3 regions of the Lactococcus sp. NH2-7C genome follow, and region 1 is predicted to be linked to each of the others. Evidence: predicted binding sites of a transcription regulator. Region 1 holds the regulator's gene; each other region holds the start of a gene.
What was found. The regulator NrdR, encoded in region 1, represses ribonucleotide reductase genes. The targets are predictions, from matches to a motif close to ACACNATATATNGTGT.
Positions count from the first base shown of each region.

Region 2: the regulator NrdR is predicted to act here: its motif matches at 1,822-1,837, upstream of QJV49_RS12695 (redoxin NrdH).
Region 3: the regulator NrdR is predicted to act here: its motif matches at 2,062-2,077, upstream of nrdD (anaerobic ribonucleoside-triphosphate reductase).

Region 1 covers NZ_CP124538.1:2,271,507-2,275,868, forward strand. Annotated here, with positions in the region: gene QJV49_RS11415 (Veg family protein) at 156-413, shown strand; gene QJV49_RS11420 (phosphotransferase family protein) at 482-1,255, shown strand; gene trmB (tRNA (guanosine(46)-N7)-methyltransferase TrmB) at 1,376-2,032, shown strand; gene nrdR (transcriptional regulator NrdR) at 2,149-2,595, shown strand; gene QJV49_RS11435 (replication initiation and membrane attachment family protein) at 2,769-3,938, shown strand; gene dnaI (primosomal protein DnaI) at 3,938-4,362, shown strand, end outside.
Region 2 covers NZ_CP124538.1:2,547,952-2,552,313, reverse strand. Annotated here, with positions in the region: gene parE (DNA topoisomerase IV subunit B) at 1-866, opposite strand, end outside; gene plsY (glycerol-3-phosphate 1-O-acyltransferase PlsY) at 1,143-1,781, shown strand; gene QJV49_RS12695 (redoxin NrdH) at 1,955-2,173, shown strand; gene nrdI (class Ib ribonucleoside-diphosphate reductase assembly flavoprotein NrdI) at 2,175-2,597, shown strand; gene nrdE (class 1b ribonucleoside-diphosphate reductase subunit alpha) at 2,734-4,362, shown strand, end outside.
Region 3 covers NZ_CP124538.1:1,720,879-1,725,240, reverse strand. Annotated here, with positions in the region: gene nrdD (anaerobic ribonucleoside-triphosphate reductase) at 1-1,978, opposite strand, end outside; gene QJV49_RS08755 (LysM peptidoglycan-binding domain-containing protein) at 2,322-3,647, shown strand; gene QJV49_RS08750 (hypothetical protein) at 3,685-3,969, opposite strand; gene QJV49_RS08745 (DUF6036 family nucleotidyltransferase) at 3,966-4,362, opposite strand, start outside.

The sequences.
Region 1 (4,362 bases):
CTAATTCTCTTTATTAATAAAAATGAACGATAAAGAATACATTATAAAATTTGATTCTTTTAATCAAAAAAGAGAGATATAATCAAGGATAAAATTAGATTTATAAGGTAAGCGTTCGGAGAAATCCGACTTTTACGTCTTATTTGGAGGAAAAAATGGATAACCAAAATCAAGAAATAGGAAAAATCGTTGACATTCGTGAAAAAGTTCAAGCACACTTGGGTGAAACGATTGAAATTACTTCACAATTTGGTCGTAAACGCGAAAATCGTCATAAAGTGAACTTGATTGAAGCCTATGCAACACATTTCATTATTGAAAACATTCCGGCTCGTGGTCCAAAAACAACTGAGTCATATCAATATGCTGATATTTTGACTCAAACTATTTTAATTCACTATCCAAACGCATAAGTTTGAGGAACAAAGTAAAATGGTTCAAATAATGATTAATAGATTTTAAAGGAAAGGAGAAGATAAGGATGATGAAAGCCGATTGGGATATGACACCTGTTAAAGGTGGCTCTGGCAATGCATTTTTTGGGAAAAGTGATCAAGAACGCGTTTTTATTAAAAAAAACGGCAGTCCTTTTTTGCCAAGTATTTATCTTGAGGGAATCACGCCTAAAGTCTTATGGACAAAACGTACGGCCGAAGGCGATACCTTATCTGCTCAACCTTGGATTGACGGTCATACCCTAAGTCCTGAGGATATGGAAGACCGTCAAATTAATCATATTTTAGCTCATTTGCATGACTCAAAAAAATTGGTTGAATCTTATAAGAAGTTGGGAAGTCAAATTATTCTTCCTGAACAATTATTAGAGGATTGTGTCCAAAATACTGAGGCTTTACGAACAAATCATTTTTTGTCAGGAATCATTGAAGAAATGCGTCAACAAATTCCCGAAATCAAAAATGAAGAGGTCGTAGTCGTTCATGGCGATGTCAATCATAAAAATTGGTTAGTGGATGATAATTCAGGAAAAATTTATTTAGTAGATTGGGATACAGTCTTTTTATCAGATTCAATGGTCGATATGGCACATGTTTTATCCCACTATATTAAACCAAATAATTGGTCTTTGTGGTTGATGACATCTGGTGTTAGACCTCGTTCAGATATTATGGATAAAGTGGCTTGGTACGGAAAACTTTCTTTTCTTCGCCAAATCTCTGAATATCTTTCTAGAGGAAAAATGAAAGAAGTAAATCAAGAAATCTTGGGGCTTCGTAAATTTTGTGAATTATTTTAGTAAAAATAGGCTAGGGTTTGGACCTTCCTATTTTTTGGCTTATAATTGAATAATAAAAATAAAGAAATAGAATATCATTTTCAATGATTTTCTATCAAAAATTAAAAAATTGAGGTAAAAATGCGCGTCAGAAATCGTAAAGGAGCAGGCGAAATGCTTGCTGAAAACGCACATATCGTAGTTGAAAATCCAGCAGACTTTAAAGGGCGTTGGTCAGAACGTTTTGGAAATAATCATCCGATTCATATCGAAGTTGGTTGTGGAAAAGGAGCTTTCATCACAGGAATGGCAGCTCTTCATCCAGAAATAAATTACATTGCAATTGATATGCAGTTATCAGTTTTATCTTATGCACTAGATAAAGCAATTGAAGCAGATTTGCCAAACGTACAAATGATGCTTGTTGATGGAGCAGCTTTGAGTGAATATTTTGCTGATGGTGAAATTGACCAAGTCTATTTGAACTTTTCTGATCCTTGGCCAAAAGGACGCCATGAAAAACGTCGTTTGACTTATAAATCATTTCTTGCAACTTATGAAAAGATTTTACGTCCTGAAGGTGAAATTCATTTCAAAACTGATAATCGTGGATTGTTTGAATACTCCTTAGTTTCCTTAGCTAACTATGGCATGGAACTTAAAAAAGTTTGGCTAGATTTACACCAAGACGAAGAATTTGCTCCGCAAAATGTAATGACCGAGTATGAGCAAAAATTCTCACAAAAAGGTCAAGTAATCTATCGATTAGAAGCAAAATTTTTACCAAAAAATAAATAAGTTGCTTTCTGTCATTAAAATTAATAAAAAAAGTTACTGACAGAATGAAAAAGACTAAACAAATTTTCTGTCAGTAAAATTAATAAGAATTTATTATCTATAATAAGGAGAATAAGATGAGATGTCCAAAGTGTTCTTCTGAAGAATCAAAAGTTGTTGATTCAAGACAAGCCGAAGATGCTATTCGCCGTCGTCGTGTTTGTGAATCATGTGGTTTTCGCTTCACAACCTTTGAACGTATCGAAGAAATGCCCCTTTTAGTCATCAAAAAAGATGATAAACGTGAACCTTTTAATCGTGAAAAAATTGTTCGTGGTTTAGTTCGGTCAGCATACAAACGTCCAGTATCAAGTGAAGATATTGAAACAATAGTTGCAAATGTTGAAAGAAAAATTCGTCAACTAGACAGTAATGAAGTTGAATCAGATGTTATTGGTGAATTTGTGATGCAAGAATTAGCTGATTTGGACGATATTACATATATCAGATTTGCCAGTGTATATCGTTCATTCAAAGATGTCAGTGAATTAGAAGAGCTCCTTAAAAATATTACCAAAAAATAAATTCTGTCAGTAAAATGCGACTGAATAGAGAGCATTTTATCGGTAGATAAAAGAAAGATCAGCTCGCTGAACTTTCTGTCAGTAAAATGCGACTGAGTAAGGAGTATTTTATCGGCAGAGAAAAGAAATATCAGCTTGCTGATATTCCTGTCAGTAAAAAGTGAGGAAAAAAAATGAGAGCAGGAGATTCATTTACAATGCTTAATCGAGGAAAGACCAGCTTTGACGCTGAGGCTTTTCGTCTGCTCTATTTACCAATCATTGGCACGGATGCCTTTGCACTTTATCAGTTAATGCTAAGCTTCTCTACTGGAAGAATTTCTCACTTTTTGGAATATCTAAATCTTGGCCTCAATCCTTTTATTGAAGCATTAGATAAATTATCTGGCTTATCATTAGTTCGCGTTTATGATGATCATACCAGCTTTTATTTTGAAGTAAAAAGTCCGCTAAATTTTGAAAATTTCCTTGCAGATGATTTTTATAGACAACTTTTGATTTCAAGAATTGGTGAAAACCGAGTAGCTGCTTTAGCTAAAAGAATGGAACCAAAAGGAAAAGAAGTTTCCAAGAAATTTCATGAAGTTTATAAAGTTAGTTTTGACTCACAAGCTCAACAAAACCCTTCAAATACAAATGAACGTTTTGATATGGGGGCCTTTAAAAGTATTATGGAACGTCAAGGCTATCATTTAAATAATGAAAATCAAGACTCCTTAACGCTCTATTCACTAGCAGAAAAATTTGAACTCAATTGGTACGAATTATTCAAGCAAGCAGAAAAAACAGCCAATGCTGATAAAAGTTTGAATATGAATAATTTGATGAGAAGGCTTTCAGGAGCTAGTCAACCGCAGCCAGCACTTTCAGCTTTTCCTAAAGCATTTGCCGATTTGATTGTTATCAGTAAATCTCATGAACCAGATGATTTCATCCGACAGATAAAAGCGCAAGCAGGAGGCTTTGTCAGTTCGGAAGAACATAAGCTTTTAACTAATTTAAGTCGCCAAAATTTGCCAGCAGAAGTCCAAAATATTTTGATTCACTATGTTTTAGTACAGCAAAAAAATGCGTCGTTAAATCCAAATTTTGTAAATGCTTTGGCTAATGACTGGATGAGAAATGATGTATTTACAGCTGAAACAGCGGTAAAACGAATTTTGGAACGAGAAGAATTAGCTGCTGCTAAAGCTGGAGCTGAAAAAAGACCAATGAAAATCAAAAAAGAAGCACCAAAATGGTCAAATCCAGATTATGAAAATAAAACAAGCCAAGAAGAACTTGCAAAACTTGAGAAAATAAGGCTTGACTCTCTCAAAAAACTGAAAGGAGAGCAAAATTAATGGAATCTATCGGAGACATCTTAGGAAAACGTCAAGACATCCGTGAAAATTTTGAAAAATTAGTCGCAGAAGTATTAAAAAATGCTGATGTGCAAGCTTTTATTGCCCAACATCAAATGACTTCTGACGAAATTCAACGCTCTTACTCCAAGTTTTATGAATACGTTCGTGAGCATGAAAAATTTGAAAAAGGTGAAAAACGGGCAGCTGACGGTTATGAACCTGTTTTAATCATGAATCACGGCTATGCTGATGTTTCATATCAAACGACAAATGAATTGGCGCAGCAACTAGCAGCTCAAAACCTTTTGCGACGTGTGAATATTATTGGACTTCCAAAAGATTTAAAACAAGTCACTTTGGCAGATATTGCCCTTGATGATGTTCAAAGAATCAAACCATACCAAGCCCTAGTTGATTTTAT
Region 2 (4,362 bases), 280 kb from region 1:
GTCTTCAAACCTGCTTCGTGCGTTCCGCCATCTTTTGTTCGGACATTATTGACGAATGAAAGAATGTTTTCTGAATAGCCATCATTATATTGAAGGGCAACTTCAACTTCAAAACCATCTTGTTTTCCTTCAAAATAAAGAACGGGAGTCAGACTGTCTTTATCTTCATTAAGATAGGAAACAAAATCTTGCACCCCATTTTCATAATGAAATTCTTCTTTTTCATCTGTGCGTTTATCTTCGAGGCTAATGGTTACTTCTTTCAGAAGAAAAGCAGATTCATTTAATCGTTCTGAAATGATATTATATTTAAATTCTGTTGTCGAAAAAATGCTACTATCTGGCATGAAAGTTACCTTAGTCCCTGTTTTAGACTTTGGCGCTTTGCCTATTTTCTCTAAAGTTGTCGCTGGATGTCCACCATTTTCGAAACGCTGACGATAAACAATCCCGTCACGAGTAATTTCAACTTCTAACCAAGTCGAGAGGGCATTTACAACTGAAGAACCCACACCATGGAGCCCACCAGATGTTTTATATCCTCCTTGACCAAATTTACCACCTGCGTGCAAAATAGTGAAAATTACTTCAACAGTTGGAATACCCATGGCGTGTTTCCCAACTGGCATTCCCCGTCCCTCATCTTCTACTGATAAAGAACCGTCAGCATTAATGGTGACCGAAATTCTATTACCAAAGCCTGATAAAGCTTCATCAACCGCATTATCTACAATTTCCCAAACCAAATGGTGCAAACCAGTTCCGTCAGTTGATCCAATGTACATTCCTGGGCGTTTTCTGACGGCATCCAATCCTTCAAGAACCTGAATCGCACTGTCATCATAGTTATTAATATCTATTACCATTTATATTCCTCTCATCGAAAGCCTATATTCTCTGTCTATTTTCATTATTATTTTTATTGACAACGAACTGACAAAAAATATTCATCTTGATTATTGTACCTTGTTCAGAAAGCTTTGTCAAAGGACTGCTGCCAATTTTATCATCTAATGGTAAGAATTTTTCAAAAAGTGAGTGAAGATGTTTCAATATTGTCAGTAATCTTTATTAAAAATATGATATAATTGTACAGTTAAAAGAGATTATCGATTTTAAACGAAATAAACTTCGGAGAACTTATGCTTACTATTATTCTTCTCATTGCCAGCTATCTTTTAGGGGCAATTCCATTTGGCTTATGGATTGGCAAGATTTTTTTCAAAAAAAATCTCCATGACTATGGCTCAGGAAATACTGGAACAACCAACACCTTTAGAATTCTAGGTGTAAAAGCTGGAATTTCTGTTTTTGCTTTTGACTTACTAAAGGGGACACTTGCTACTCTTTTACCTCTTTTTTTCCATATTAATAACGTTTCACCTTTGATTTTTGGTCTTCTGGCAGTTATTGGACATACCTTTTCAATATTTGACCACTTTAAAGGTGGTAAGGCAGTTGCAACTTCTGCTGGTGTGATTCTTGGCTTCAGTCCTTTCTTCTTGATTTACCTTCTTGTTGTCTTTATCATTATCCTTTGGCTTTTTAGCATGATCAGTCTTTCTAGTGTTGTGGGTGCTATCTTTGCTTTATTAGGAATTCTTATTTTTCCTAGTATCGGATTTATTCTTACCTCCTACGATCTTTTATTCTCAATTATTATTTTTGTTTTGGCAATTATTATTATTTTACGACATAGAACAAATCTCAAAAGAATCAAAAATCATTGTGAATCCCTTGTCCCATTTGGTTTAAACTTATCTAAACAAAAAGAAAAATAACACAATATGTTGTGTTATTTTTATATTCTTACATAATTTAGCACAATATCTAGTATCTTTAATTTGACTAGATATTTTTTTTACGATAAAATAAGACTATAAAAAGTTGAGAAAAAGTCAAAGACTTTTTACTCTCACTTATAAAATAAGTTTTTCCTCAAAGGAGATTTAAAATGGTTACAGTCTATTCTAAAAACAATTGTATGCAATGCAAAATGGTCAAAAAATGGCTCTCAGAACATGAAATTGCCTTCGATGAAATCAATATCGATGAACAACCTGAATTTGTCGAAAAAGTGATTGAAATGGGATTTCGTGCTGCACCTGTCATTACTAAAGATGACTTTGCCTTCTCTGGTTTCCGTCCTAGCGAATTAGCAAAGTTGGCTTAATATGAAACTTGCTTATTTCAGTGTGACTGGGCAAACTCGTCGCTTTGTTTCCAAAACAAACTTACCAAATGTCGAAATTAGTCCTGACGATGATATAGAAATGAATGAACCTTTTCTTTTGATAACGCCAAGTTATGCCGAAGAATCTCCAACTGTTTCTAAATCAATAGACGTTATGGACCCTGTTTTTGACTTTATGGCTTATAATGATAATTATAAACATTGTCAAGGAATTATTGGTACAGGAAATCGTAATTTTGCGGGTATTTATATTTTTACTGCTAAAGAAATTTCTGCAAAATACCAAATTCCACTTTTATATGATTTTGAGTTTAATGGTACACCAGCCGATGTTGCTGCTGTCGAAAAACTCGCTACACAGCTTGACAAAGGAGCGAAAGTCACCTTCAAAAATCCGCTGTGATTTTATGGCTTCACCCTATTTGAGTGAAGCCTATTTATTTTTAACTTTTTATTTCTATTAATTAGTTTGAACTTATTATAATATTCCGGTTCACCACTCTATTCTTTATGGTTGAACACTTTAAGAAAGGTCTTTTATGTCTCTAAAACAACTTAAAGATGTAACTTATTTCAAGCTTAATAACGAGATTAACATTCCCGTTAATGGTAGCATTCCTCTTGCTAAAGATAAAGAAGCAATTACTGCTTTTTTTAAAGAAAATGTCGAACCTAATCGTTATGAAGCCGATACATATATCGATAAACTCAATTGGCTCGTTAAAGAAGAATATCTAGAAGCTGAGTTTCTTGAAAAATATAATCCAGAATTCATTACAAATCTTCGTAAAGAATTGAGTAAATTTGAATTTCATTTTGATTCATTTATGGCTGCTTACAAATTTTATAACCAGTATGCTATGAAAAACAATGATGGCTCTCTCTACCTTGAAGATTTTGAAGACCGTGTGTTGATGAATGCTTTATATATGGCTGACGGCGATGAAAAATTAGCTAATAATCTTGCTTTTGCAATGATTAATCGTCGTTATCAACCTGCGACTCCGACTTTTCTAAATGCTGGACGTAAGCGTCGTGGTGAATTTGTTTCTTGTTTCCTTCTACAATTAACTGATGATATGAATTCAATTGGACGAACTATTAACTCTGCCTTGCAACTTTCTAAAAATGGTGGTGGTGTTGGTCTAAACTTGACTAATTTACGTGCTGCTGGTGCACCTATCAAAGGTTATGATGGAGTGGCAGCTGGTGTCGTTCCTGTCATGAAACTTTTTGAAGATGCCTTTTCTTATGCCAATCAATTAGGGCAACGTCAAGGTGCTGGTGTTGTTTATTTGTCACTATTCCATCCAGATATTATGGAATTCTTGTCAACTAAAAAAGAAAATGCGGATGAAAAAATTCGTGTTAAAACACTTTCTCTTGGGGTTACTGTTCCTGATAAATTCTACGAATTGGTTAAAAAGGGAGAAACAATGTATCTCTTTGAGCCATATTTTGTTGAAAAATATTATGGTAAGCCTTTTGCCGAAGTCGATATTACAGCTGAATATGATAAAATGGTAGCCAATCCAGAAATTCGTAAAACACCGATTAATGCCCGTGAACTTGAGCAAGAACTTTCAAAACTTCAACAAGAATCTGGTTATCCTTATATAGTAAATGTTGACACAGTCAATCAAGCTAACCCAGTTGATGGTGTGATTTCAATGTCTAACCTTTGTTCTGAAATTTTGCAAGTCCAAACGCCTTCTGTTTTGAACGATGACCAAACTTATAAGGTTGTTGGAACTGACGTCGCTTGTAACTTGGGTTCAACTAATGTTTTGAATATGATGACTTCTAACAATGAATTTGGAACTTCTATTGAAGCAATGGTTCGCGCTTTAACCTTCATCTCTGAAACTTCAAACCTAGATACTGTTCCAACTGTTCGTAAAGGTAATGATGAAATGCATGCGATTGGGCTTGGAGCAATGGGCTTACATTCTTTCTTGGCACAAAATCAAATTCACTATGACAGCAAAGAAGCCGTTGAATTTACCAGTGTTTATTTCATGTTATTGAATTACTATACTTTAGTGGCTTCAAATAAATTAGCTGTTGAAAAAGGCTCTAGCTTCAAGAATTTTGAAAAATCTGCCTATGCTGATGGTTCTTATTTTGATAAATATTTGACACATGATTATTTTGCAGCTGTTTCTCCT
Region 3 (4,362 bases), 550 kb from region 1:
CACAAGCATAGCAGTGGTCAATTGGTGCATTTGTTCCAAGATATCCAATGCGATCGTAGGCAAAGTCCCAAACTGCTTCAAGAGCTTTCGGATTTTGTTGAAGAACGGGATATTCACAGTAATGAATGAATCCACCATTGGCATAAACAGGATAGTCTTTTTCAAACTCTAATTTTTCAAATGGAGTTGGATTTTTACGCACATCATAGTGGAAAGAATTAGTATAGTAATCTTTGTCAGTAATATCTGCAACTGAACCGAATTTTTCTTTATCCATTCGGCAGAAACGGTCAGTTAAACTTTCTGACGGTGTTGAGTAAACAGAATAATGATAACCAGAGGCTTTAGACCAATCTTCACAATCTTCATGCATTCGTTTCACAATTTCAATTGTAAAAGCTTTAGCTTCAGGATTATTTTCCCAAGTTGGGCCATAAAAAGTAGTCGCCACTTCATAAAGTCCAATGTAACCTAAACTTACAGTTGCACGTTCTTTATTGTACAATTCATCAACTGAACCTTCGGCATCAAGGCGTCCCAATGCACCATTCATAAAGAGAATAGGTGCATTTTTAGGTTGTGCTTCTTTAGCACGTTCAACACGAAAGGCAAGCGCATCATGAGCAATTTCAATTCTTTCATTGAAGATTTCCCAGAATTTTTCTTTATTTCCAGCGGCTTCAAGAGCAATACGTGGAAGGTTAACTGTAACAACTCCAAGATTATTACGTCCAGCAGTCACGTCATTCCCATTTTCATCTTTCCAGCCTTGCAAGAATGAACGACAACCCATTGAAGCTTTAAATGAACCTGTTAATTCAACAATTTTATCATAGCTCAAAATATCAGGGTACATCCGTTTTGTTGAACATTCAAGCGCAAGTTCTTTGATGTCATAGTTTGGTGTCCCTATTTCGAGGTTAAGTCCACGTTTGAGTGTGAAAATTAATTTAGGGAAAATAGCAGTACGGTGTTCTGAACCTAAACCACCAATCCGTACTTTTAAAATTGCTTTTTGAATTTCACGCGCATACCAATCATCTCCAAGACCAAAACCAACCGTTACAAAAGGCGTTTGACCATTTGAAGTAAACAAAGTATTAATTTCATATTCTAAAGATTGCATTGCATCATAGATATCTTTGGCTGTTTTTTCACGAGCGTAAGCTTCTTGTTTTTCAGCACCATCGATCCATTTTTGTGCATCTTTTAAATGTTTTTTATAATTTAACTTCGCGTAAGGTGCCAATACTTCATCGGCACGGTCAAATGAACAACCACCATATTGCGAACTAGCTACATTAGCGATGATTTGACTGGCTTGAGCAGTTGCTGTTTGAATTGATTTTGGCGAATCTACTTGCGCATTTCCAAGTTTAAAGCCATTTTCAAACATATTTTTAAAGTCAATCAAACAACAGTTAGACATTGTAGTAAATGGACTATAATCAAGGTCATGATAATGAATATCACCTTTTTGGTGAGCATTTGCCACATGTGGTGGAAGAAGTTTCAAACCAATTGCTTTGGAAACCGCACCAGCTGTCAAATCACGTTGAGTATTAAAAACGTTAGAATCTTTATTGGCATTTTCATTAACGACAGTTTGGTCGCGATTAATTAATTTTTCAATCGTGAAATTGATATCTGTTGCTTTAGTACGTGCCAAATCACGGTTAGCACGATAAGAGATATACTCTTCAGCCAATTGAGTTTCTCCAGACTCAAGGAGTTCTTGCTCAACGATGGATTGAATTTCATAAATTTTGACATTTTCAGAAAAACGAGTAAAGATTTCACTGACTACTCTGTCAGTAAGCTCTGAAAGAACCGCCATATCTGTCAGTTCAACTTTTTTAGCCGCTTTAGTCAAAGCATCAAAAATTTTCTCACTGTTAAATTTCACTGAGCGTCCGTCACGCTTTATCACATTAATTTCTTCTAGTGTTACATCTTGATATTTTACTTCACTTTTCATATTAACCATCCTCTTCAATTACATCATCTATTTTATCAAATTCTCAGAAATGACACAATATATAGGTTAAATTATGTAAACACACACAATATCTTGTGTTGCTTGTTTTCATTCCCTTTTCTCAATTTCATAAAGCAAAATATAATCCACTTGTATTCAAAATGTAACTAATACGTCTTAAATCAGATTTTTTCTCCAAATTCTCACATTTTCTAGCCAATATAAAACATTAAATAAAAAACGTTTACAAACCGCCACATAATTGTCATCTTTTTCTTCCATTAACCGTGGTAAAATAAGGTAGTACTTATTTTATTCTGTATTTTCAGGAAAGGAATTATTTATGCCAGTTTCTCGTATTAAAGTTAAAAATAGACATTTAAAAAAGAAAGCCAAAAAACCACTGGCTTTTTATAAACCAGCGACTAAATTTGCTGGCGCCGTTCTCATTGCAGGAACTTTGACGACCACTCATGAGCTTTTGCTCCAACAAACAAGCCCAATGGTTCAGGCTGCAACCAATTCGACAGAAGCTTTTATTGAAAGTATTGCTGCATCAGCAAAACCAGTTGCCGATAGTAATGGTCTTTATCCTTCAGTCATGATTGCCCAAGCTATTTTGGAAAGTAACTGGGGTTCAAGCCAACTTTCTCGTGCCCCCTATTATAATTTATTCGGTATTCAAGGAACTTACCAAGGAAAAAGCGTTGTTTTTAAAACTCAAGAATATCTTAATGGTAAATGGGTCACAAAAGATATGCCATTCAGGGTTTATCCATCCTTTAATCAAAGTTTCCAGGATAATGCTTATGTTTTAAAAACTACAAACTTCGGAAATGGTCCTTATTATGCTAAAGCTTGGCGAGCAAACGCGGCAACTTATCAAGATGCAACCGCAGCTTTAACAGGAAAATATGCAACTGACCCTAATTATGGAGCCTCCCTGAATCGAATTATTTCTCAATATAATCTGACTCGTTTTGACGGAGCTTCTTCAGCTGGTACTTCTAATACTGGTGGTTCAACAGCTACAAATACCAATAATAATTCAAATACAAGTACAAGCTCAACCACTTATACTGTTAAATCTGGTGATACGCTTTGGGGAATTTCGCAAAAATATGGAATTAGTGTTGCTCAAATCCAAAGTGCAAACAATCTTAAAAGTACAATCATTTATATTGGTCAAAAACTTGTATTGACAACTTCAAGTCCTTCGTCTAATACAAATGGTTCAAATGCTTCTGGAAATTCTGCCGCAAGCACAACGCCTACTACTTCGGTAACTCCTGCTAAACCAGCGTCACAAACGACGATTAAGGTTAAATCTGGCGATACGCTTTGGGGGCTTTCTGTCAAATATAAAACAACGATTGCTCAACTCAAAAATTGGAATCACTTGAGTTCTGATACAATTTATATTGGACAAAACTTGATTGTTTCACAATCTGCCGGCTCTTCAAGCTCTTCAACAGGTTCAAGCTCAGCCTCTACGAGTTCAACTTCTAACCCTTCCGCGGCTTCAAATACCTCTATTCATAAGGTTGTTAAAGGAGATACGCTTTGGGGACTTTCACAAAAATCTGGCAGCCCAATTGCTTCAATCAAGGCTTGGAATCATTTATCAAGTGATACTATTTTAATTGGTCAATATCTCCGGATTAAATAAGATATAACTTATAAAATAAAAAAGAATGAATTAACTTTCATTCTTTTTTTAATTCTTTTAAAACAGACTGAAGATGAATCGATTGAGTCGGTTCAGACATACCAACAGTCATTTCCCAAGGTGTTGTTTCTTTTTCAAGAGCAAGTTCAAGAAAAACGCGTTGAAAAGAAGTTAATTCTTCAGAACTCATTAAATAATCAATATCTGTTTTTGAAAGTAAAATTTTGTCCCGTTGAATCACTTTATTTAAATAACGGACCCAAAGTTCTAAATTCCATTTAGACTTTTGAGCAGCATTCAGGAGATATTCAATCCACGTCATTGCAATAACCTCAGTATTTTTGGATTTTTTCGTAAATAATTTTTTAAGGATTCTTCGCCATAAGCTAAACTAAAAGCCTCTAAAATGACCGCTGGGTCTGCTGAACCATCTGTATGTTTAAATCGTTCTAAGAGAGGATCTGGGCTTTCAATTTTTAATTTTTTCATTATTTTTGCGATGTCTGGAACATCTTTGGTTCGGCCAGCCTGTATTTTATCGATAAGAATAGATTCGAGTGATGACAGACCAACAGTCAAATGACTTTCCACGAAAATAATTGTTTCATCCGTTTTTGAATGAGACATGACTTCGCCGACTGCTTGACTCAACCAAGGTTCATTAGAGGTTCCGACATGAAATTCTTCACCAATTTCTTGAATGATTTTTTCAACT